4 regions of the Rhizobium sp. F40D2 genome follow, and region 2 is predicted to be linked to each of the others. Evidence: predicted binding sites of a transcription regulator. Region 2 holds the regulator's gene; each other region holds the start of a gene.
What was found. Region 2 encodes PhoB, which activates phosphate uptake and scavenging genes when phosphate is short. Its sites were predicted from a motif close to TGTCATNNANCTGTCAT; they were not measured.
Positions count from the first base shown of each region.

Region 1 (5,100 bases), 980 kb from region 2:
CCTGTTCAAATGCTACACCTCGCCCGGCGCCATCACCGAAGTCGTCCACTTCTTCGTCTCGCTGATCGATATTGCCGACCGCGTGGCGGAAGGCGGCGGCCTGGACGAAGAGCACGAGGATATCGAAGTTCTCGAAGTCCCGCTCGACGAAGCCGCCCGGATGATCGAAAACGGCGAGATATTCGACGCCAAGACGATCATGCTGCTGCAATGGGCCTTGTTGAACCGGGGTAAACTTCGATAGCGGATGCGGCGATCGAGGCCTCGGTTGCCAAGTTGCAGCCGGCGGCGATCCCAGGATGACCCGCGATCTTCGTTAGTTTTCGCCGCGAACTCGCATCATCTGCCGAAAGGCACGTCGCTTTAATACAGGGGTTGCGTTGATGATGCGCATGACGCCGCGCATGGCAGCGAGCTGGACTGTGCCGACAATCGGCCGATGAGCCGGATGGCTGGCATCCATATGCTTTTTCGATTCTAGTACTGCTTCGGTGCTGTAGCGAAGCATTTCGGCTTCATAGGCGTGTATGGCTTCGACGAGCGGCTTTTGTCCTCGGTCCGCTGCGACCAGCATGTGCCCAAGCAGAGCGGCGTCGCGAAGCGCCGTATTGGCGCCGGCGCCTCGTCCGGGTGTCATCGTATGGACGGCGTCACCGAGCAGTGTGACGTTCGAACTCGCCCAAGGTTTCAGCGGGACGGAAGTCCTGACCTTGACATCGTGGATCGTCGAGGGCTCCGTCATACGGATGAGAGCACGCAAATGCGGATGCCAGTCCCGAGCGAGTTCCAGGCCCAATTCTCTCAATTGTTCTCCGCTCAGGCCGGCCGTATCCCGCGGGCAATTCTGCCGAGCGCCCCAAATGCCCCAGCCGATACTGTCCTCGTCGAGTGCTTCGACGAAATCCGGCCAACGAGCGGCAAAATCGGGGTCGCTGCGGCTGTCGGCGAACTCGAGCGAGTGAATTATCGCGCCGAAACCCATCGGCGCCATAATCATCGACATGCCTCTCAACATCTTGTCCGACAGCAGAGCTTTGGTCTCGGCCGTCATTGGAATTTTGCCCCCGAGCGACACGATCCCCGTATCTTCCAGACGCGCTTGCGGTAGATATTGCCTGCGCACAGCAGAGTTCGTGCCGTCAGCACCGACCAAAACATCTCCCGTCGCGAGACTACCATCCTGAAAGCAAGCGGTGACGGACCCGTCTGCGTTACGTGTGTACCCCTGAAGCGCTTTGCCGAAGGAGACGTGGTCTTCAAGCCCCCTGAGCAGAACCCGCCTCAGCGTCTTTCGAACGACGTTCTTTTCACCGTCGAGAGTATTCGCAGCCGCGTCACCGATGTCGAAGCTCAGCAATTCACCAAGATGTTCCGTGAACATGTTGAAATAGCATGGCGACTTGGCGCATGTGGCAACATAGAGGTCGTAGAGTTCGTTGGGTATACAGGCCTTTAGCGCTCGGCTCCCAGCCGGGCTGATACCGACGCGATAGCCGCCGGTGTCCGCGTTCGGTGCGATGTCGCGCTCATAAACAGCAATGCTAACGCCGGCCTGTTTAAGCAGATGAGCGAGTGCCAAACCGCCAGTCCCTGCGCCGATAATCAAAACCTTCATGGTGCTAGTCCTTGTCGGGCGTGGAGTGGGTGGAGAACTGGACGGCAATCTGCCTGAGCCACTCGTCTGTCCAGGTGATGCGCCCGGCGCGCAGGTCCTCGACGACGGCATTGACCCAAGACAACTCGGTTGCTTGAAGCGCTCGGAGATACTCCATCTCGAGCAGGAAGAGCCTTGGTACGGCCTGCGCCTCTTGCAGGATTCCGTCGATCCGGCGAAGTTCCGACTCGATGGCATTTGCCCTGTGCTCAAGCAGACCCAACACATCGTTCGGCGTGAGCAGAGCAAGAAATGATATGGTTGCGGGGAATTCCGGATATTCCCGCGTCAAGGTCGACAACATCTCGCGGATCCATGCCAGCGCGACGTCGCGGCCCTTTTCGGTGATCTCGTATACGGTCCGCTCGGGACGCTTGTCATCTCGGACTGTTTTTTGCTGGGCGATCAAAGCCTCGCGTTCGAGCCGCTGGATTGTTTGATAAAGGCTTGCCCTCTGCGTGACATTGATCACCTCGTCCTTGCCGCGCTCCTTGATGAGCCGCTGCATTCGGTAAGGATGCAGCGGCTCTTCCATGAGCATTGCAAGGACAGCGAGCGCGACTGGAGAACGTTTGACTGAGGGCATAGTTATAATATTAATAGTTATGTTATGACTAGTCAACTGGTTGACGTTGGAACTCTTGGATCGATGCTGGGATAGATCGACGCCGTGAATTCGTGAGGCGGTGCATCTGACCATTTCCAAAGCGCAAGTTTCCGCTTTAAGGTGAGCGCGCTTTAAATTTCATACGACTGTCACGAAGCGGTTCTATCCGCTGCGGTCTGTCAATCATCTATGCGGTCAGGAGAAAGCCCATGTGGCTCAGCAATTTCACCCTCGTTCTCCCAGACGAGGTGGTGAGTGTAGGTTCCGTGCGTGTTGAAGACGGCGCCATCGCCGAAATCCGGCCGGAGCCGGTCGCCGGGGCTGCCATCGATGGCGGCGGGCGGCTGCTGATGCCGGGATTCGTCGATCTTCACGGCGATATGATCGAGCGCGAGATCGCGCCGCGCCCGAACGCGACGATGCCGATCGATTTCGGCATCCACGAGCTCGACAAGAAACTTGCCGCCGCCGGTGTCACCACCGCCTTTGCCGCCGTCTCCTTCGCCACCGAAAGCGTCTACGGCCACGTCCGCTCGCTGGAGACCACCTCGGCGGTGATCGAGGGCATCAACCGCCTGCGCGACGGTCTGCTGATCGACCACCGCGTCCACGCCCGCTACGAAATCACCAATGTTGGCGCAGCACCGGCGCTCGAGCGCCTGCTGAATGCCGATCAGATCGACATGGTTTCGCTCACCGACCACACGCCGGGCCAGGGGCAGTACAACAATCTGCAAAGCTACATCCTCAGCATTTCCGAACGCCGCGCCATCTCCGAGGAAATGGCTGCCGAGATCGTCGCCAAGCGCATCGCCATGCGAAACAACCCCGACATCGAAGCCAAGCTGAAAGAGATCGTCGCGCTGTCGCTGAAGCACAAGCTGTCGCTTGCCTCGCATGATGATGACAGCGTCGAAAAAGTCGCCGAGATGCACGATCTCGGCGTCACCATCAGCGAGTTTCCGGTCACCGCACCCGCTGCGGAAGAGGCGCGCCGCCGCGGTCTCTGGACACTGATGGGTGCGCCGAACGCGCTGCGCGGCCAGTCGATGTCGGGCAATCTCAGCGCCCTCGATGCCGCCAGGGCCGGTCTCCTCAGCGTCATCGCCGCCGATTATCACCCGGCCGCTTTCGTGCCCGGCATCTTCAAACTCGCCGACATGGTGGAAGGCGGTCTGCCCTCAGCCGTCGCCATGGCGACCGGCAATGCGGCCCGCTCTGCCGGCCTCTCTGACCGCGGCGAAATCGCCCTCGGCCAGCGCGCCGATTTGGTGGCGGTCGAGCGCGGCGACATCAACCGCATCCGCGCCACCTTCCGCGCCGGCCGCTTGGTCTACAGCGACGGCACCCTGCATCCGCTGCGGGCGCTGGCGGCTTAAGCGCGGTCGCCGATAAGCGAGATGAGGTGGGCATTGGGCGTAGCGGCGGAAGCCTCAGCGCCGACGGCCTTGGCGCCTTCCATGGTCACACGGCCTTGGGCAAAGAGCCGTAGCGCCTGCGGATAGATCTGGTGTTCGACGGTGAGCACACGCGCGGCGAGGCTTTCGGCCGTGTCACCTGTGAGAATCGGGACCGCCGCCTGGCCGATCACCGGCCCTTCGTCCATGCCTTCGGTGACGAAATGCACGGTGCAGCCGGCGATCCGCATGCCGGCGTCGATGGCGCGCTGATGGGTATGCAGGCCCGGAAACAGCGGCAGCAGGGAAGGGTGGATGTTGAGCATCCGGCCTTCGTAACGCTGGATGAAGGTCGCGGTCAGCAGCCGCATATAGCCGGCAAGGCAAAGGATTTCGGGGGAAAGCTTATCGAGTGCGGAAAAGATCGCCGCCTCATGCGCATCCTTGCTGGCATAATCCTTGCGGGGGAAAGCGAAGGTGGCGATGCCCTCGGCGGCCGCCTTGGCAAGCCCACCGGCATCCGCCTTGTCGGAAATCACGCCGACGATTTCGGCTGGATAGTCGGCGGCCTTGGCCGCCGCAACCAGCGCCATCATGTTGGAGCCGCTGCCGGATATGAGGACGACGACGCGTTTGCGCTTCGCGCTCATAGGGCAAGCGTGCCCTTATAGACCGTGCCGGCAGCACCCTCGGCGCGGGCGATCATGCGGCCGAGCGTGACGACGGTTTCGCCCTCGGCTTCGAGTGCGGCGGAAACGGCCGCGACATTCTCGTTAGCGACGACGGCGATCATGCCGACGCCGCAGTTGAAGGTGCGCAGCATCTCCTTGGTTTCGACGCCGCCCGTCCTGGCGAGCCACGAAAACACCGTGGGAACCTTGACGGCGGCAAGATCGATCTCGGCCGACAGATGCTTCGGTAGCACGCGGGGAATATTTTCCGGGAAGCCGCCGCCGGTGATATGGGCCAGCGCCTTGATGGCGCCGGTCTCGCGGATCGCCTTCAACAGCGGCTTCACATAGATGCGGGTCGGCTCGAGCAGCGCTTCGCCGAGCTTCTTGCCTTCGGAAAATGGCGCCGGCGCATCCCAGCCGAGGCCGGAGAGTTCGACGATCTTGCGCACCAGCGAGAAGCCGTTGGAATGCACGCCGGAGGAGGCAAGCCCAAGGATCACGTCACCCTCGGCGATATCGCCGGAGGGCAGTAGCTTGCCGCGTTCGGCAGCGCCGACGGCAAAACCGGCGAGATCATAGTCGCCGGAGGAATACATGCCGGGCATTTCGGCCGTCTCGCCGCCGATCAGCGCGCAGCCGGCCTGCCGGCAGCCCGCGGCAATGCCGCCGACGATCGCCGCGCCCTGGTCGGGGTCGAGCTTGCCGGTGGCGAAATAATCGAGGAAGAACAGCGGCTCGGCGCCCTGCACGACGAGATCGTTGACGCAC
Region 1 is NZ_CM131436.1:53,926-59,025, reverse strand. Features, by position in the region: gene ACS4RS_RS00295 (NUDIX domain-containing protein) at 1-244, shown strand, start outside; gene ACS4RS_RS00290 (FAD-dependent monooxygenase) at 317-1,615, opposite strand; gene ACS4RS_RS00285 (PadR family transcriptional regulator) at 1,620-2,189, opposite strand; gene ACS4RS_RS00280 (alpha-D-ribose 1-methylphosphonate 5-triphosphate diphosphatase) at 2,471-3,640, shown strand; gene purN (phosphoribosylglycinamide formyltransferase) at 3,637-4,308, opposite strand; gene purM (phosphoribosylformylglycinamidine cyclo-ligase) at 4,305-5,100, opposite strand, start outside.
Region 1: a site for PhoB is predicted at 2,398-2,414, ahead of ACS4RS_RS00280 (alpha-D-ribose 1-methylphosphonate 5-triphosphate diphosphatase). Genes of this name have one in related genera too.

Region 2 (5,100 bases):
CCCGAGCAATAAGCGTGCGACCGACCCTTCGGTGCTGATCACCGCCAACTATCCGGTTCTCCTGCGCGATGCGATCGTCAAGCAGCTGAATATCAACGCCTCGAGCAAGCCCGACGTGCGCGATGCAGCCGGCATGCTCTCCAAAGGTGCGCCGATCCAGCTGCGCGACATGGTCGTCGCCGATCCGTCGATCATCGGCAAGACAGTCAATGTCACCGTACTCGCCGATGCCAATGTCGACAGCGCCAACAAGGGCCAGATCGATCTGAGGGTCGATGAGAAGAACCGTAAGGTCAACGACAAGCAGGTTGGCTGGATGAGCGAGCTGAAGGCGAGCGGCGCTCTCCACAAGCAGTTCAACACCGGCCTCTTCGTCAACGGCAATTCCAGCCGTCCGGAGGCCGCAGGCCTTGGCGTCGCCTTGATCGGCTCGCTTTATCTGATGCTGATCGTGCTGGTGCTGGCTCTGCCGATCGGCGTTGCTGCCTCGATCTATCTCGAGGAGTTTGCGCCGAAGAACCGGCTGACGGATCTGATCGAGGTCAACATCAACAACCTCGCCGCCGTTCCCTCCATCGTCTACGGTCTGCTCGGCCTTTCCGTCTTCATCAACTTCGTCGGCCTGCCGCGTTCCGCTTCGCTGGTCGGCGGCCTGGTGCTGGCGCTGATGACCCTGCCGACGATCATCATCGCGACGCGCGCCGCGCTGCGCGCCGTGCCGCCGTCGATCCGCGCCGCTGCTCTTGGCCTCGGCGCTTCGAAGATGCAGATGGTGTTCCACCATGTTCTGCCGCTCGCCATGCCCGGCATCCTCACCGGCACGATCATCGGCCTGGCCCACGCGCTCGGCGAAACCGCGCCGCTGCTTCTGATCGGCATGGTCGCCTTCGTCGCCAACGCGCCGACGACGCCGCTCGATCCCTCGACGGCCCTGCCGGTGCAGGTCTATATGTGGGCTAACGAGGCCGAACGTGCCTTCGTCGAGCGTACTTCGGGTGCCATCATCGTCCTGCTCCTGTTCCTGATCGTCATGAACATGGGCGCCATCCTCTTGCGTCGTCGCTTCGAGCGCCGCTGGTAAACGGAGTTACACATCATGAACATGTTGACGGAAGCTGCAGTTGAAAAGGCGCTGGATCACAAGATGAGCAACGTCCCGTATAAGATGATCGGCCAGGATGTCTCGGTTTACTACGGCGAAAAGCGCGCGCTTTTCGATGTGAATCTGAACATCCGCGAAAACACCGTAACCGCGCTGATCGGCCCGTCGGGCTGCGGCAAGTCGACCTTCCTGCGAAGCCTCAACCGCATGAACGACACGATCGACGGCTGCCGCGTCGCCGGCAAGATCACCCTCGACGGCGACGATATCTATGATCCGGATATCGACGTCGTCGAACTTCGCGCCCGCGTCGGCATGGTCTTCCAGAAGCCGAACCCGTTCCCGAAGACGATCTACGAAAACGTCTCCTATGGTCCGCGCATCCACGGCCTGGCCAAGTCGAAGGCCGATCTCGACCAGATCGTCGAGACCAGCCTGCAGCGGGCCGGTCTCTGGAACGAGGTCAAGGACCGCGTCCACGAATCCGGCACCGGCCTGTCGGGCGGCCAGCAGCAGCGCCTCTGCATTGCGCGTGCCGTTGCCGTCAGCCCTGAGGTCATCCTGATGGACGAGCCCTGCTCGGCGCTCGACCCGATCGCCACCGCCAAGGTCGAGGAACTGATCCACGAGCTGCGCGAGAATTACACGATCGTCATCGTCACTCACTCCATGCAGCAGGCCGCGCGCGTCTCGCAGCGCACTGCCATGTTCCATCTCGGCAATCTCGTCGAGGAGAACGACACCGACAAGATGTTCACCAATCCCGACGATCCGCGCACCCAGGACTACATCATGGGTCGCTTCGGCTGATTTTGGCGACACCGAGCCTTCCCGTTATTCGAGGATAAAGCCCCATGGCATCGACACATATTTTTTCTGCCTATGATGATGATCTGAAGTTCCTGTCCCGGCGGATTTCCGAAATGGGCGGCCTGGCCGAGCAGATGGTCAGCGAGGCCGTACGCGCCCTGGTCAACGGCGATACCGCGCTGGCCCAGAAGGTCATTTCCGACGACGTGATCCTCGATCACGCCGAGCGCGAAATCGGCGACAAGGCGATCGTCACCATTGCCCGCCGCCAGCCGATGGCCTCGGACCTGCGCGAAATCATGGGTTCGATCCGCATCGCCGCCGATCTCGAACGCGTCGGCGACCTTGGCAAGAACACCGCCAAGCGCGTCATCGCCGTGCAGAGCACCGGCGTCCCGCGCAAGCTCGCCCGCGGCCTCGAGCACCTGTCGGAGCTGGCGCTCGTCCAGCTCAAGGAAGTGCTCGACGTCTACACGACGCGCGCTGCCGACAAGGCCAATGCGATCCGCGAACGCGACAACGAGATCGACGCGATGTACACCTCGCTGTTCCGCGAGCTCTTGACCTACATGATGGAAGATCCGCGCAACATCACCAGCTGCACGCATCTGCTCTTCTGCGCCAAGAACATCGAGCGCATCGGCGACCACGCCACCAACATCGCCGAGACGATCTATTACATGGCAACCGGGGCACAGCCGGAAGGCGACCGTCCGAAGGACGACAGCGCCAACACCGTCGGCGCGGTCACGGAATAGCCGCGCACCAGCCCACCAGCAGATTGTATGCGCGCCCATGTGGGGCGCGCAAAGAGGTCGCAGCCAATTTTCTGATTTTGCGCAGGATGCATTGCTTAAATCATCCCCGGTTTAAGGATCATGCGCGAGGAGACCGACACGCATGATCCCGAGAGTTGCAGTTGTTGAAGACGAGGAAGCCCTGAGCGTGCTTCTTCGCTACAATCTCGAAGCTGAGGGCTTCGAGGTCGATACCATCCTTCGTGGCGACGAGGCCGAAATCAGGCTTCAGGAGCGCACGCCCGACCTCCTCATCCTCGACTGGATGCTGCCCGGCGTCTCCGGCATCGAACTCTGCCGGCGCCTGCGCATGCGGCCGGAAACCGAGCGCCTGCCGATCATCATGCTGACGGCGCGCGGCGAAGAGAGCGAGCGCGTCCGCGGGCTTTCGACAGGGGCCGACGATTACGTCGTCAAGCCTTTCTCGACCCCGGAACTCGTCGCCCGCGTCAAGGCGATGCTACGCCGCGCCCGCCCCGAGGTGCTGTCGACCGTGCTGAAATGCGGCGATATCGAACTCGACCGCGAAACCCACCGCGTCCACCGCAAGAGCCGCGAAGTCCGCCTCGGCCCGACCGAATTCCGCCTGCTGGAATTTCTGATGTCGTCGCCCGGCCGGGTCTTCTCCCGCTCGCAGCTGCTCGACGGCGTCTGGGGCCACGACATCTATGTCGACGAACGCACCGTCGACGTCCATGTCGGCCGCCTGCGCAAGGCGCTGAACTTCTCCAACATGCAGGACGTCATCCGCACCGTCCGCGGTGCCGGTTATTCGATGGAAGCCTGAGGGGTTTCCGATAAAGTCGAACAAGTGCCCCTCACCCTAGCCCTCTCCCCGTTTTACGGGGAGAGGGGACGTGCCATGCGAGGCGTAGGCGAGGGACGGAGACGTTGCGGCATATCCCCTTCGCCCCGTCTACGGGGAGAAGGTGGCGGCAGCCGGATGAGGGGCAGCCACCCCCAACCCATTCCCCACAAAAAAACGGGCTTTGCAGCCCGTTTTCGCATGTCGACAATGTCTTACCCGCTCAGCTCGCCCGCGCTGCCGCCCGGCGTCGTTCGTTGACCGGCTGGTAGGCAAGCCGCTGGTGGTAGCTGCAATAGGGCGAATTGTCGGGGGACTCGCAGCCGCAGAAATGGAAGTCGTCCTTCAGCGGATCGCCGACCGGCCACTTGCAGGTGCGTTCGGTCAGTTCGGTCAGGCCGAGGCGGCGCGAGATCGGCACGACCACGTTGCCCTTCGGCACGTATTCCATTTCCTCGACCGTTTCGATTTCGATCTCTTCCTTCAGCATCGTTGCGCCCTGCTGGCGGGTAACGGTGCGGGTGGCGATCCGCGAGGCATAGTTCGGTGCGCGCGGCGCCGATGTATTGCGTTTCGGCGTCCGCGCCGTGGCGGCCGTGCCGCCGGCCTTGGCGCGGCCGGGAAGGCTCAGCCGGTGCACCTTGCCGATCACGGCGTTTCTGCTGACACCGCCAAGTTGCGCCGCGATCTGGCTGGCGCTCAGTCCTTCGGCCCAGAGCTTCTTGAGTTTCTCGACCCGCTCGTCTGTCCAGTTCATGCCCTGTCTCCACCTTTTGCGTTGGTGATGGCAGAATCCCTCACCGTTGTCCCGGAAGCCTCCGAAACAAGAAACGCTTGATCAATTTTGGTGACTAGTTCCGCCGCATGCAGTCTAGTAATTGAACTTTAACCTAGTGTGAGCCTGACTCCGTGACAAGAGTCGCATGAATCCGGATGAATCGAATTCCGAGTTTTCCCCAACTTGCTTCCGCTGCGTGTCATTTCTGCAATAATGCCTGTTGAAGGTCGAAAACACCGCTGTACAAGCTTGCTGCATGCGCTAAGGGCGCAGTTTTGTTGACATTGCAGCGCGAAAAGGAAATAGTACCGCTGGCCGCCGCGAGGCGGCATTTTTAATTTTCCGGACCTGGTTTTCTTAGCCGGAGTCTGTTGTTGAATAACGCTGATCGGGAGACCCGCGCCATGGCCGAAGCCGCGCCGCTTTATGACACCTATTCTCGTGCCCCGCTGCGGTTCGAGCGAGGCGAGGGCGTATGGCTGATCACCGAAGGCGGCGAGCGTTATCTCGATTTCGGCGCCGGCGTCGCCGTTACCTCCGTTGGCCACAGCAACCCGCATGTGGTTGGCGCGCTGAAGGAACAGGCCGATAAGGTCTGGCACCTCTCCAACATCTATGAGATCCCCGGCCAGGAGCGCCTGGCCAAGCGGCTGACGGAGGCGACTTTCGCCGACAAGGTGTTCTTTACCAATTCGGGCGCCGAGGCACTCGAATGCGCGATCAAGACGGCGCGACGCTACCAGTTTTCCAAGGGCCATCCCGAGCGCTTCCATATCATCACCTTCGAAGGCGCCTTCCACGGCCGCAC
Region 2 is NZ_CM131436.1:1,029,528-1,034,627, reverse strand. Features, by position in the region: gene pstA (phosphate ABC transporter permease PstA) at 1-1,081, shown strand, start outside; gene pstB (phosphate ABC transporter ATP-binding protein PstB) at 1,097-1,912, shown strand; gene phoU (phosphate signaling complex protein PhoU) at 1,957-2,670, shown strand; gene phoB (phosphate regulon transcriptional regulator PhoB) at 2,813-3,496, shown strand; gene ACS4RS_RS04935 (GcrA family cell cycle regulator) at 3,738-4,271, opposite strand; gene ACS4RS_RS04930 (aspartate aminotransferase family protein) at 4,697-5,100, shown strand, end outside.

Region 3 (5,100 bases), on a different replicon from region 2:
CGCTTTCGCCTATTACGATATCGGCTATGGCTCGGCCATGGCTGTGGTCTTCTTCGTCCTCATCGTCTTGCTCTCCTTCGTGCTTCTGATGCTCCGGCAGCGTGCGAACTGGTCCGACGGGGAGGCACGCTGATGAAGCGCAAGACACTCGATCGCATCGGACTGTTGTTCGTCGCTCTGGTGATGATCTCGCCGGTCGTGCTGTTCTTCCTCTGGATGATCTCGCTGTCGCTGAAATACGAGATCGACAACGGCGCCTATCCGCCGATCTTCATTCCGGAGCGTTTTGCCTGGACGAATTATCTGAAGGTCTTCGAGGAGAACAACTTCTTCCTCTATCTGTGGAATTCGGTGCTGGTGACGGGGGCCGCGACGCTTCTGGCGCTGCTGATCGGCGTGCCGGCCGGCTACGGCATTGCGCGGCTGAAGGCGGAGAAGTCGGCGATGGTCATCATGATCGCGCGCATGACGCCCGGCCTTTCGTTCCTGATCCCGCTCTTCCTGCTGTTCCAGTGGCTGAACCTGCTCGGCACGCTGATGCCGCAGATCATCATCCATCTCGTCGTCACCGTGCCGATCGTCGTGTGGATCATGATCGGCTATTTCGAGACGACGCCGATGGAGCTGGAAGAGGCTGCAAGCATCGACGGCGCGACGCCCTGGCAGATTTTCCGGCTGGTCGCCTTGCCGATCGCCAAACCCGGCATTGTCGTCGCCTTCATCTTGTCGGTCATCTTCTCCTGGAACAACTTCGTCTTTGGCATCGTGCTCGCCAGCCGCGAGACGCGAACGCTTCCGGTCGCGGTCTACAACATGCTCTCATTCGAACAGGTCAGTTGGGGCCCGCTTGCGGCGGCGGCGTTGATCGTCACCTTGCCGGTGCTGATATTGACGGTGTTTGCGCAACGGCAGATCGTGGCGGGGCTGACGGCCGGAGCCGTCAAGTGAGCAGGTGAGACTACGGTTTTGACGAATTCTTCTGCCTTCGATCCGGCCCGCAGCGTTTTGTGCGTCGGCGCTGCCGTCCTGGACACGTTGTTTCGCGTGCGCTCGTTGCCGACCGGCCAAGGAAAAATTCTCCCTTACGATATGCTGCAGATCGCCGAAGGTATGGCGTCAAGTGCGGCCTTTGCGGTCGCCCGGCTGGGCGGCCATGCCAGCCTCTGGGGTGCGGTCGGTGATGATGCCACTGGTGAACGCATCATTGCCGACCTCGGCAAGAGCGGTATCGATACGAGCGGCATGGTCCGTGTGGCAGGCGCCCGCTCGGCCGTCTCGACGATCCTTGTCGATGATCAGGGCGAGCGTTTGATCGTGCCCTTCTACGATGCGGCCCTGCACGAGACGGTCAAGCCGGTCACAAAGCAGGACCTGTCCGCTTTCGATGCGGTGCTGGTCGACGTTCGCTGGCCGAAGCTTGCATTGCGGACGCTGTCGGCCGCCGGAGAGGCAGGCAAGCCGGCCATTCTCGACGGTGACGTTGCAGGCGACGGCGTCATCGAGATGCTGGCACCGGCTGCAAGCCACATCGTGTTCTCACAGCCGGCCGCCGAGCGCCTTACCAGAACTGCCGAGCCAGCGAAGGCCGTCGGCCTTCTCAAGCGAAAGTTCGAGCACGCCTTCATCAGCGTCACCTCAGGGGAAAACGGCTCCTTCTGGTTCGACGACCGAAACGGCGCAATCGCCCATCTTGCCGCGCCGAAAGTGAAGGCCGTCGATACGCTCGCAGCGGGCGATATCTTCCATGGCGCTTTCGCTCTGGCGATCGCAGAAGGCATGCCGATCGCCGAGACGATGCGCTTGTCGTCGATGGCGGCAGCGCTCAAATGCCAGGTGTTCGGCGGCCGTATCGGCGCGCCCACCAGAGGCGAGGTCCGCGATGCGCTACGGGGCTGGGACGCGCTGGTGACGAAGATGAAAGATCACTAAGCGCATTTTGCGCATCGCATGCAGAATTCCTGCCCATTTTGGGCGACATCACTATTGAAAGAGGTCCGAAAGCCAATAGCAGAGCGCTGAAATGGTTGCTGCGGCTGGAAGTGTGACAATCCAGGCAATGACGATATTGCCGGCCAGGCCCCAGCGAACGGCAGACAGTCGTCGGGCGGCACCCACGCCGATGATTGCGCCGGTGATGGTGTGTGTCGTCGAGACCGGGATGCCCAGCCAAGTTGCGCCGAACAGCGTCAATGCTCCGCCGGTTTCGGCGCAGAAGCCCTGCATCGGGTTGAGGCGCGTGATCTTCGACCCCATCGTGTGGACGATGCGCCATCCGCCGCAAAGCGTGCCGAGCGCCATTGCGCCTTGGCATGAGAGGACAACCCAGAGCGGCACATGGAAGCCGCCGGTCAGATAGCCTTGCGAGTAGAGCAACACGGCAATGATGCCCATCGTCTTTTGAGCATCGTTGCCGCCGTGGCCGAGGGAATAGAGCGAGGCGGAGACAAACTGGAAAACCCGGAATGTCCGATCGACAGCGAAAGGCGTCTGTCGCACGAAGATCCACGACACGATCAGGATGAGCAGCAGCGCAAGGAAAAACCCGATCGCCGGCGACATCACGATGGCGCTGGCCGTTTTCAACAATCCGCTCCATACGATCGAACTAAAGCCGGTCTTCATCAACCCGGCGCCGACCAGCCCGCCGACCAGCGCATGGGATGAACTCGAAGGGATACCGAAGACCCAGGTGACGATATTCCAGACAATCGCGCCGACCAGCGCTGCGAAGATGACCTGCGGTGTGACGATGGCCGGATCGATAATGCCGGTCCCGAGCGTTTCTGCGACGTGCAGACCGAAGAACAAGAAGGCGATAAAGTTGAAGAAAGCCGCCCAAAGCACCGCATATTGCGGACGCAGCACCCGCGTCGACACGATCGTGGCGATGGAATTAGCGGCATCGTGCAGGCCGTTCAAGAAATCGAAGAAGAGTGCAACAGCCACGAGAGCGGCAAGAAGGGGAAGGGCGAGGGTGGCTTCCATCAAACGTTCTCGATGACGATGCCACTGATTTCATTGGCGACATCCTCGAACCGGTCGACGACCTTCTCAAGCTCGCCATAGATTTCGCTGCCGATGAGATAAGCCATCGCATTTGACGCACCGTGGCGGCGGAAAAGATCCTTCAGCCCCTGCTCATGCAACTCGTCAGACCGGCCCTCGACGCAAGTTACTTCTTCCGCGAGAACGGCCAGACGGGGGGCGTTGGTGCTGATCCGGTCGAGAAGAGGAATGGCCTCGGCGATCAAATGTGCCGCCTGGACGATCGTCTTTCCCATTTCCTGCATCAGAGGATCGAAGCTTTTCTGCTCGAACAGCCGGATGGTCTTCACCGTCTTCTGCATCATGTCGATCGCATCGTCCATCGACTGGATGAGATCCTTAATGTCGCCACGATCGAACGGCGTGACAAAGCTACGGCGCACGGCAAGCAGTACTTCTCGGGTAATGTCGTCGGCTTCATTCTCCAGCTGGATGATCCGGGCGCAATGGCCTTCAATGTCTGACCCGCCCAAAAGCTCGTTGAGCGCTTCGGCCGCACTGACGACAGTCTTTGAGTGTTGAGCGAAGAGATCGAAGAAGCGATCTTCCCGCGGCATGAGTCTTCGAAACCAGCTTAACATCGGTGCTCCATCGGCCGTCACAAAAGCGTCATAAAGCACGGCGGCTGCCATGGAAAGCCGTGAGATTGGGGAAGTGACCTCGCCAACAGAAACCAACTGCGGGGTCCGGGCATTTGGTGTAGATGTTCATTTGAACATTTCATCATTGCAATGTGAACAATGCCTGTTACCATTGCCGCACGTCTGGAGCGGGAGGCTGCGGACCGAAAGCAATGGGGAGTGAAGATGAACAAGATCGCTTTTTTCCTGTCCGCAGGATTAACCAGCCTGTCCTTATCCGTTCCGGCAATGGCGGCCACGAAGATCCAGTGGTGGCATGCGATGGGCGGCGAGAATGGCGCGAAGCTTGAACAGATCGCCAAGGGGTTCAACGCATCTCAGTCCGATTATGAGATCGTGCCGGTCTACAAGGGCACCTATGACGAGACGCTGACCGGCGCGATCGCCGCGTTTCGTGCCAACCAGCAGCCGGCGATCGTCCAGGTCTATGAAGTCGGCACCGGCACCATGATGGCGGCACAGGGTGCGGTCTATCCCGTTTACCAGCTGATGAAAGACCAAGGCGAGGCCTGGGACCAGAGCAAATTCATTGCCCCGGTCGTCGGCTATTACTCGGACACCAGCGGCAACGTCCTGTCGCTGCCCTTCAATTCCTCGACGCCGATCATGTATTACAACAAGGACGTCTTCAAGAAGGCCGGACTCGATCCGGAAACGCCGCCGAAAACGTGGGCTGAGGTGGAGTCCTTCTCGCGGACCATCATGAAATCAGGTGCCGCCAAATGCGGTTTCACCAGCGCGTGGATTTCCTGGATCCAGACCGAAAATCTCAATGCCCTGCACGATAAGCCTTACTCGACCAAGGCCAATGGCTTCGGCGGTCTCGACGCCGAATTCACCTTCAACAACGATCTGACGATCCGCCATTGGGACAATTTGAAGAAGTGGCAGGACGAAGGTCTGTTCAAATTCGGTGGACCGGTCGGCGGCGACAACGCACCTCCGATGTTTTATTCGCAGGAATGCGCGATGTATATGAACTCGTCGGCCGGCCGGGCCGGCGTCATCAACAACGCGAAAGGCTTCAAAGTCGGTTTTGCACCACTTCCTTTCTACGATGACGTCATCAAGCAGCCGCTCAATTCAATCATCGGCGGTGCCACGCTCTGGACGCTGAAGGGGCGGCCGGAAGAGGAATACAAGGGTGTGGCGAAGTTCTTCACCTACCTTCAGAAACCGGAAGTTCAGGCCGATTGGCATCAGTTCTCCGGCTACCTGCCGATTACCGAAGCTGCTTATAAGCTCGGCCAGGATCAGGGCTATTATGAGAAGAACCCCGGCGCCGATATCGGTATCAAGCAACTGACGCGCGTGACGCCGACCGAAAATTCCAAGGGCATCCGCTTTGGCAATTACGTCCAGGTGCGCGGCATCATCGACGATGAGTTTGCCGCATTGCTGGGTGGAAAGAAGA
Region 3 is NZ_JBPWQX020000004.1:7,527-12,626, forward strand. Features, by position in the region: gene ACS4RS_RS28545 (ABC transporter permease subunit) at 1-133, shown strand, start outside; gene ACS4RS_RS28550 (carbohydrate ABC transporter permease) at 133-948, shown strand; gene ACS4RS_RS28555 (PfkB family carbohydrate kinase) at 967-1,929, shown strand; gene ACS4RS_RS28560 (inorganic phosphate transporter) at 1,981-2,985, opposite strand; gene ACS4RS_RS28565 (DUF47 family protein) at 2,985-3,626, opposite strand; gene ugpB (sn-glycerol-3-phosphate ABC transporter substrate-binding protein UgpB) at 3,852-5,100, shown strand, end outside.
Region 3: a site for PhoB is predicted at 3,642-3,658, ahead of ugpB (sn-glycerol-3-phosphate ABC transporter substrate-binding protein UgpB). Genes of this name have one in related genera too.

Region 4 (5,100 bases), 1.1 Mb from region 2:
GGATTTCTATGAGGCGCTCGGCCACGTGCTTGAGGAGCCGCATGACGATCCGGTCGAGCTGGAAGCCTTGTCGCGTTCGGTCGTCTCCGAATTCGAAAGCTATGTGAAGCTCAACAAGAAGATTTCGCCTGAGGTGGTGGGTGCCGCCAGCCAGATCGACGACTATTCCAAGCTCGCCGATACGGTTGCTTCGCATCTGTCGATCAAGATCACCGAGAAGCAGGAGATGCTGGAAACCACCAGCGTCAAGGCCCGCCTCGAAAAGGCCCTCGGCTTCATGGAAGGCGAGATCTCGGTCCTGCAGGTCGAAAAGCGCATCCGCTCGCGCGTCAAGCGCCAGATGGAAAAGACCCAGCGCGAATACTACCTGAACGAACAGATGAAGGCGATCCAGAAGGAACTCGGTGACGGCGAGGAAGGCCGCGACGAGATGAGCGAACTGGAAGAGCGCATCGCCAAGACAAAGCTCTCCAAGGAAGCCCGTGAAAAGGCCGATGCGGAGCTGAAGAAGCTGCGCCAGATGAGCCCGATGTCGGCTGAAGCCACCGTCGTGCGCAATTATCTGGACTGGCTGCTCGGCATTCCCTGGGGCAAGAAGTCGAAGATCAAGGCCGATCTCAACAATGCCGAGAAGATCCTCGAAGCCGATCACTTCGGTCTCGACAAGGTCAAGGAGCGCATCGTCGAATATCTGGCCGTGCAGGCTCGCGCCACCAAGATCAAGGGCCCGATTCTGTGCCTCGTCGGCCCTCCGGGCGTCGGCAAGACCTCGCTCGCCCAATCGATCGCCAAGGCGACCGGCCGTGAGTATGTCCGCATGGCGCTCGGCGGCGTTCGCGACGAAGCCGAAATCCGTGGTCACCGCCGCACCTATATCGGCTCGATGCCCGGCAAGGTCATCCAGTCGATGAAGAAGGCCAAGAAGTCGAACCCGCTGTTCCTGCTCGACGAAATCGACAAGCTCGGCCAGGACTATCGCGGCGATCCGTCTTCGGCTCTGCTCGAAGTGCTCGATCCGGCGCAGAACTCGACCTTCATGGACCATTACCTGGAAGTCGAATACGACCTGTCGGACGTGATGTTCATCACGACGGCGAATACGCTGAACATCCCGGCGCCGCTCATGGACCGTATGGAGATCATCCGTATCGCCGGCTACACCGAAGATGAAAAGCGCGAGATCGCCAAGCGGCATCTGCTGCCGAAGGCCATCAAGGAACATGCGTTGCAGCCGGAAGAATTCTCGGTCAGCGACGACGCCCTGATGGCGATCAGCCAGCAGTATACCCGTGAAGCCGGTGTGCGCAGCTTCGAGCGCGAACTGATGAAGCTCGCCCGCAAGGCGGTCACCGAGATCATCAAGGGCAAGACGAAGTCCGTGCATGTGACGGCCGCCAACATCTCCGACTATCTGGGCGTCCCGCGCTTCCGCCATGGCGAAGCCGAGGGCGAGGATCAGGTCGGCGTTGTCACCGGTCTTGCCTGGACGGAAGTCGGCGGCGAGCTGCTGACCATCGAAGGCGTGATGATGCCGGGCAAGGGCCGTATGACGGTCACCGGCAATCTGAAGGAAGTCATGAAGGAATCGATCTCGGCGGCGGCCTCTTATGTCCGCTCGCGCGCTGTCGATTTCGGCATCGAGCCGCCGCGCTTCGACAAGAGCGACATCCACGTGCACGTGCCGGAAGGCGCGACGCCGAAGGATGGCCCCTCGGCCGGTGTTGCCATGGCGACCGCCATCGTCTCGATCATGACCGGTATCCCGGTGAACAGGCACGTGGCCATGACCGGTGAAATCACCCTTCGCGGCCGTGTGCTGCCGATCGGCGGTCTCAAGGAAAAGCTGCTCGCAGCGCTTCGCGGCGGCATCAAGAAGGTGCTGATTCCGGAGGAAAACGCCAAGGACCTGGCGGAGATTCCAGACAACGTGAAGAACAGCATGGAGATCATCCCTGTGTCCCGCATGGGCGAGGTGATCAAGCATGCGCTGATCCGGCGGCCGGAGCCGATCGAATGGGACGGCACGGTGGAGACGCCTGTCATCACCTCGGTCGAAGGCCTCGACGAGACGGGCGCAACCATAGCGCATTGAGTGGCCTCGGCCACATTTATGCCCCATTGACTGAAAAGACGGAAAAAGGCTGGCGAAAACGCCAGCCTTTTTTGTGAAAACGTCATGGAGACGCTTGCTTTTCCTTGATTTGCAGGGCTTTTGGGTTCCCGGCGGGCCTGATGAAACCTATTCTGCGCCTAGCTTACTTTTGAGTCGTTTCGTACCATTTAGAAAGGGGTGGAAACATGAACAAGAATGAACTCGTGTCCGCAGTCGCCGAAAAGGCAGGACTGACGAAGTCTGACGCGGCTTCCGCTGTTGACGCGGTTTTTGACGTTGTCCAAGGTGAACTCAAGAACAAGGGCGACATCCGCCTCGCAGGGTTCGGCAGCTTCACCGTTTCTCATCGTGCAGCATCGAAGGGCCGCAACCCGTCGACGGGCGCTGAAGTCGACATTCCGGCTCGCAACGTGCCGAAGTTCACGCCCGGCAAGGGCCTGAAGGACGCCGTCAACGGCTGATCTGAGATTATCCGCCAGCCGTAAACGAGACCGGCTGCGCAGGATTTGGGAGGGGTTCGGCTTTGCCGGACCCCTTTTGCTTTGCCAGACCTTTGCTTCGCCAGGCCTGGTGATGACCTCGCCCTTCTTCATCATTCTCGGCGCCCGGCTTTTCCTCGGCGAGCGCGTCGGCCCGGCCCGCTGGGCGGCGACCGCTGCGGGTTTCACCGGCGCAATGATCATCCTGCAGCCATGGTCGGACGGCTTTGGCTGGGCGGCACTCCTGCCGGTGCTTTCCGCGCTGCTGTGGGGCGCCTCGTCGCTGATCACCAAGAGCCTGACGGGCATCGAGCGCCCGGAGACGATTACCGTCTGGCTGCTCGTGCTGCTGACGCCGATAAACGGCGGGCTGGCGCTTGCGGCAGGCTTTGCCGTGCCGACGGGTGCAACATTTGCCTTGTTCCTGCTGGCGGGGCTGCTGACCGCCGCAGCACAGTATTTCCTGACGCTTGCCTATGCCGCAGCCGATGCCGCCTACGTCCAGCCCTTCGACGATCTGAAGCTGCCGCTGAATGTGCTGGCCGGCTGGCTGTTCTTCGGTTATGCGCCGGCGGGCTACCTCTGGCTCGGGGCAGCTCTCATCCTTGCCGCCTCGCTCTTCATCATGCGAAGCGAGATGCGCAGGGAGCGGTAGCCCACCTGACGTGATCCGGCGCAAAATGTCGCATCTGTCATGCCTCTGTCATGCCACTCCCGCAGAAAACCTATGTTTCGAATGTTCGACACATGGGGGATTTCATGACAATTTCATCGCGCAAGGCAGCGTTTGCTGCCGTGCTTCTCGCTTCCGTTGCCTTCCCGGCCGCCGCCGAGCCGGTTTTCAACCGCATCGCCTCCTTCCCGGTCGCCCAGAACCTGCCTGCCGACAAGGACAAGCTTTCGGCGACCTCAGCCGAAATCATCACCGCGACCGACGACGGCAACACGCTGATCTATAGCGACAGCCCGCTCGGCGCGATCGGCTTCATCGACATCACCGATGCCAAGGCCCCGAAACCAGGCGGCGCGCTGATGATGGACGGCGAGCCGACATCGGTCACCTCGAGCGCAGGCAAGGCGCTGGTCGCCGTCAATACCTCCGAAAGCAAGGCAAAGCCCTCGGGCCGTCTGGCGATCGTCGACGTGGCGACGAAGAAGATCGAAAACACCTGCGATCTCGGCGGTCAGCCGGATCTGATCGCGCTCAATAAGGACAAGACGCTCGGCGCCATCGCGATCGAAAACGAGCGCGACGAAGAGGTCAATGACGGCAAGATCCCGCAGATGCCGGCCGGCGATCTGGTCGTCTTCCAGGTCAAGAACGGCACTGTTGATTGCGGCACCATCAAGCACGTGGCGCTGACCGGTCTTGCCGGCGTCGCCCCTGAGGATCCGGAGCCGGAATTCGTCGCCTTCAACGGCCTCAACGAGATCGCGCTGACGCTGCAGGAAAACAACGAGATCGTCATCATCGATGCCACGACGGCTCAGGTGAAAACGCATTTCTCCGCCGGCAGCGTCGATCTCACTGGCATCGACACCAAGCGTGACGGCGCCCTGAAATTTACCGGCGAATTGAAGGGCGTGCCGCGTGAGCCGGACGCCGTGAAGTGGCTTGATGATAACCGCCTCGTCATCGCCAATGAGGGCGATTACCAGGGCGGCTCGCGCGGTTTCACCATCTTCGACAAGACGGGCAAGCTTCTCTACGAATCGCGCGCATCCTTCGAACGCGCCGTCGCCCATATCGGCCACTATCCGGAAAGCCGTTCGGGATCGAAGGGCGTCGAGCCGGAAGGCCTCGAAGCCGCCAAGTTCGGCGATGATCAATATTTCTTCCTGCTCGCCGAGCGTGCCTCGGTCGTCGGCGTCTATAAGGATACCGGCGCCGACCCCGAACTCGTACAGCTGCTGCCATCGGGCATTTCCCCGGAAGGTGGGATTGCCATCCCCGCGCGCAATCTCTTCGCCACCGCCAACGAGCTCGACCTTGGCAAGGACGGCGGCACGCGCTCGCATGTGATGATCTATGAGCGTTCGGAAGGCGAGAAAGCCTATCCGCAGATCGTCTCCGCCGAAAAGGACGGCAATCCGATCGGCTTTGCAGCCCTTTCGGGTCTCGCCGCCGTTCCCGGCAAGCCGGGCATGCTCTATGCCGTCAGCGACAGCGTTCTCGGCTCGCAGCCGACGATCTACACGATCGATGCCAGCAAGAAGCCGGCGGTGATCACCGATGCTCTCGTCGTCAAGCGTGACGGCGCCCCGGCCCAGAAGCTCGACATCGAAGGCATCGCGGTCGCCGCCGACGGCTCCTTCTGGCTCGCCTCGGAAGGTTACAGCGAGCGTCTCGTTCCGCACGCCCTCTACAACGTCAACGCAAAGGGCGATATCAAGGCCGAGATCGCCCTGCCGAAGGAACTCGCCGCCAACGAAATCCGCTACGGCTTCGAAGGCGTCACCATTGTCGGCACCGGCGACGATGCCACGCTCTGGATGGCCGTCCAGCGC
Region 4 is NZ_CM131436.1:4,514,158-4,519,257, reverse strand. Features, by position in the region: gene lon (endopeptidase La) at 1-2,092, shown strand, start outside; gene hupB (DNA-binding protein HupB) at 2,299-2,574, shown strand; partial or broken gene ribN (riboflavin transporter RibN) at 2,681-3,247, shown strand; gene ACS4RS_RS22065 (esterase-like activity of phytase family protein) at 3,352-5,100, shown strand, end outside.
Region 4: a site for PhoB is predicted at 3,283-3,299, ahead of ACS4RS_RS22065 (esterase-like activity of phytase family protein). Genes of this name have one in related genera too.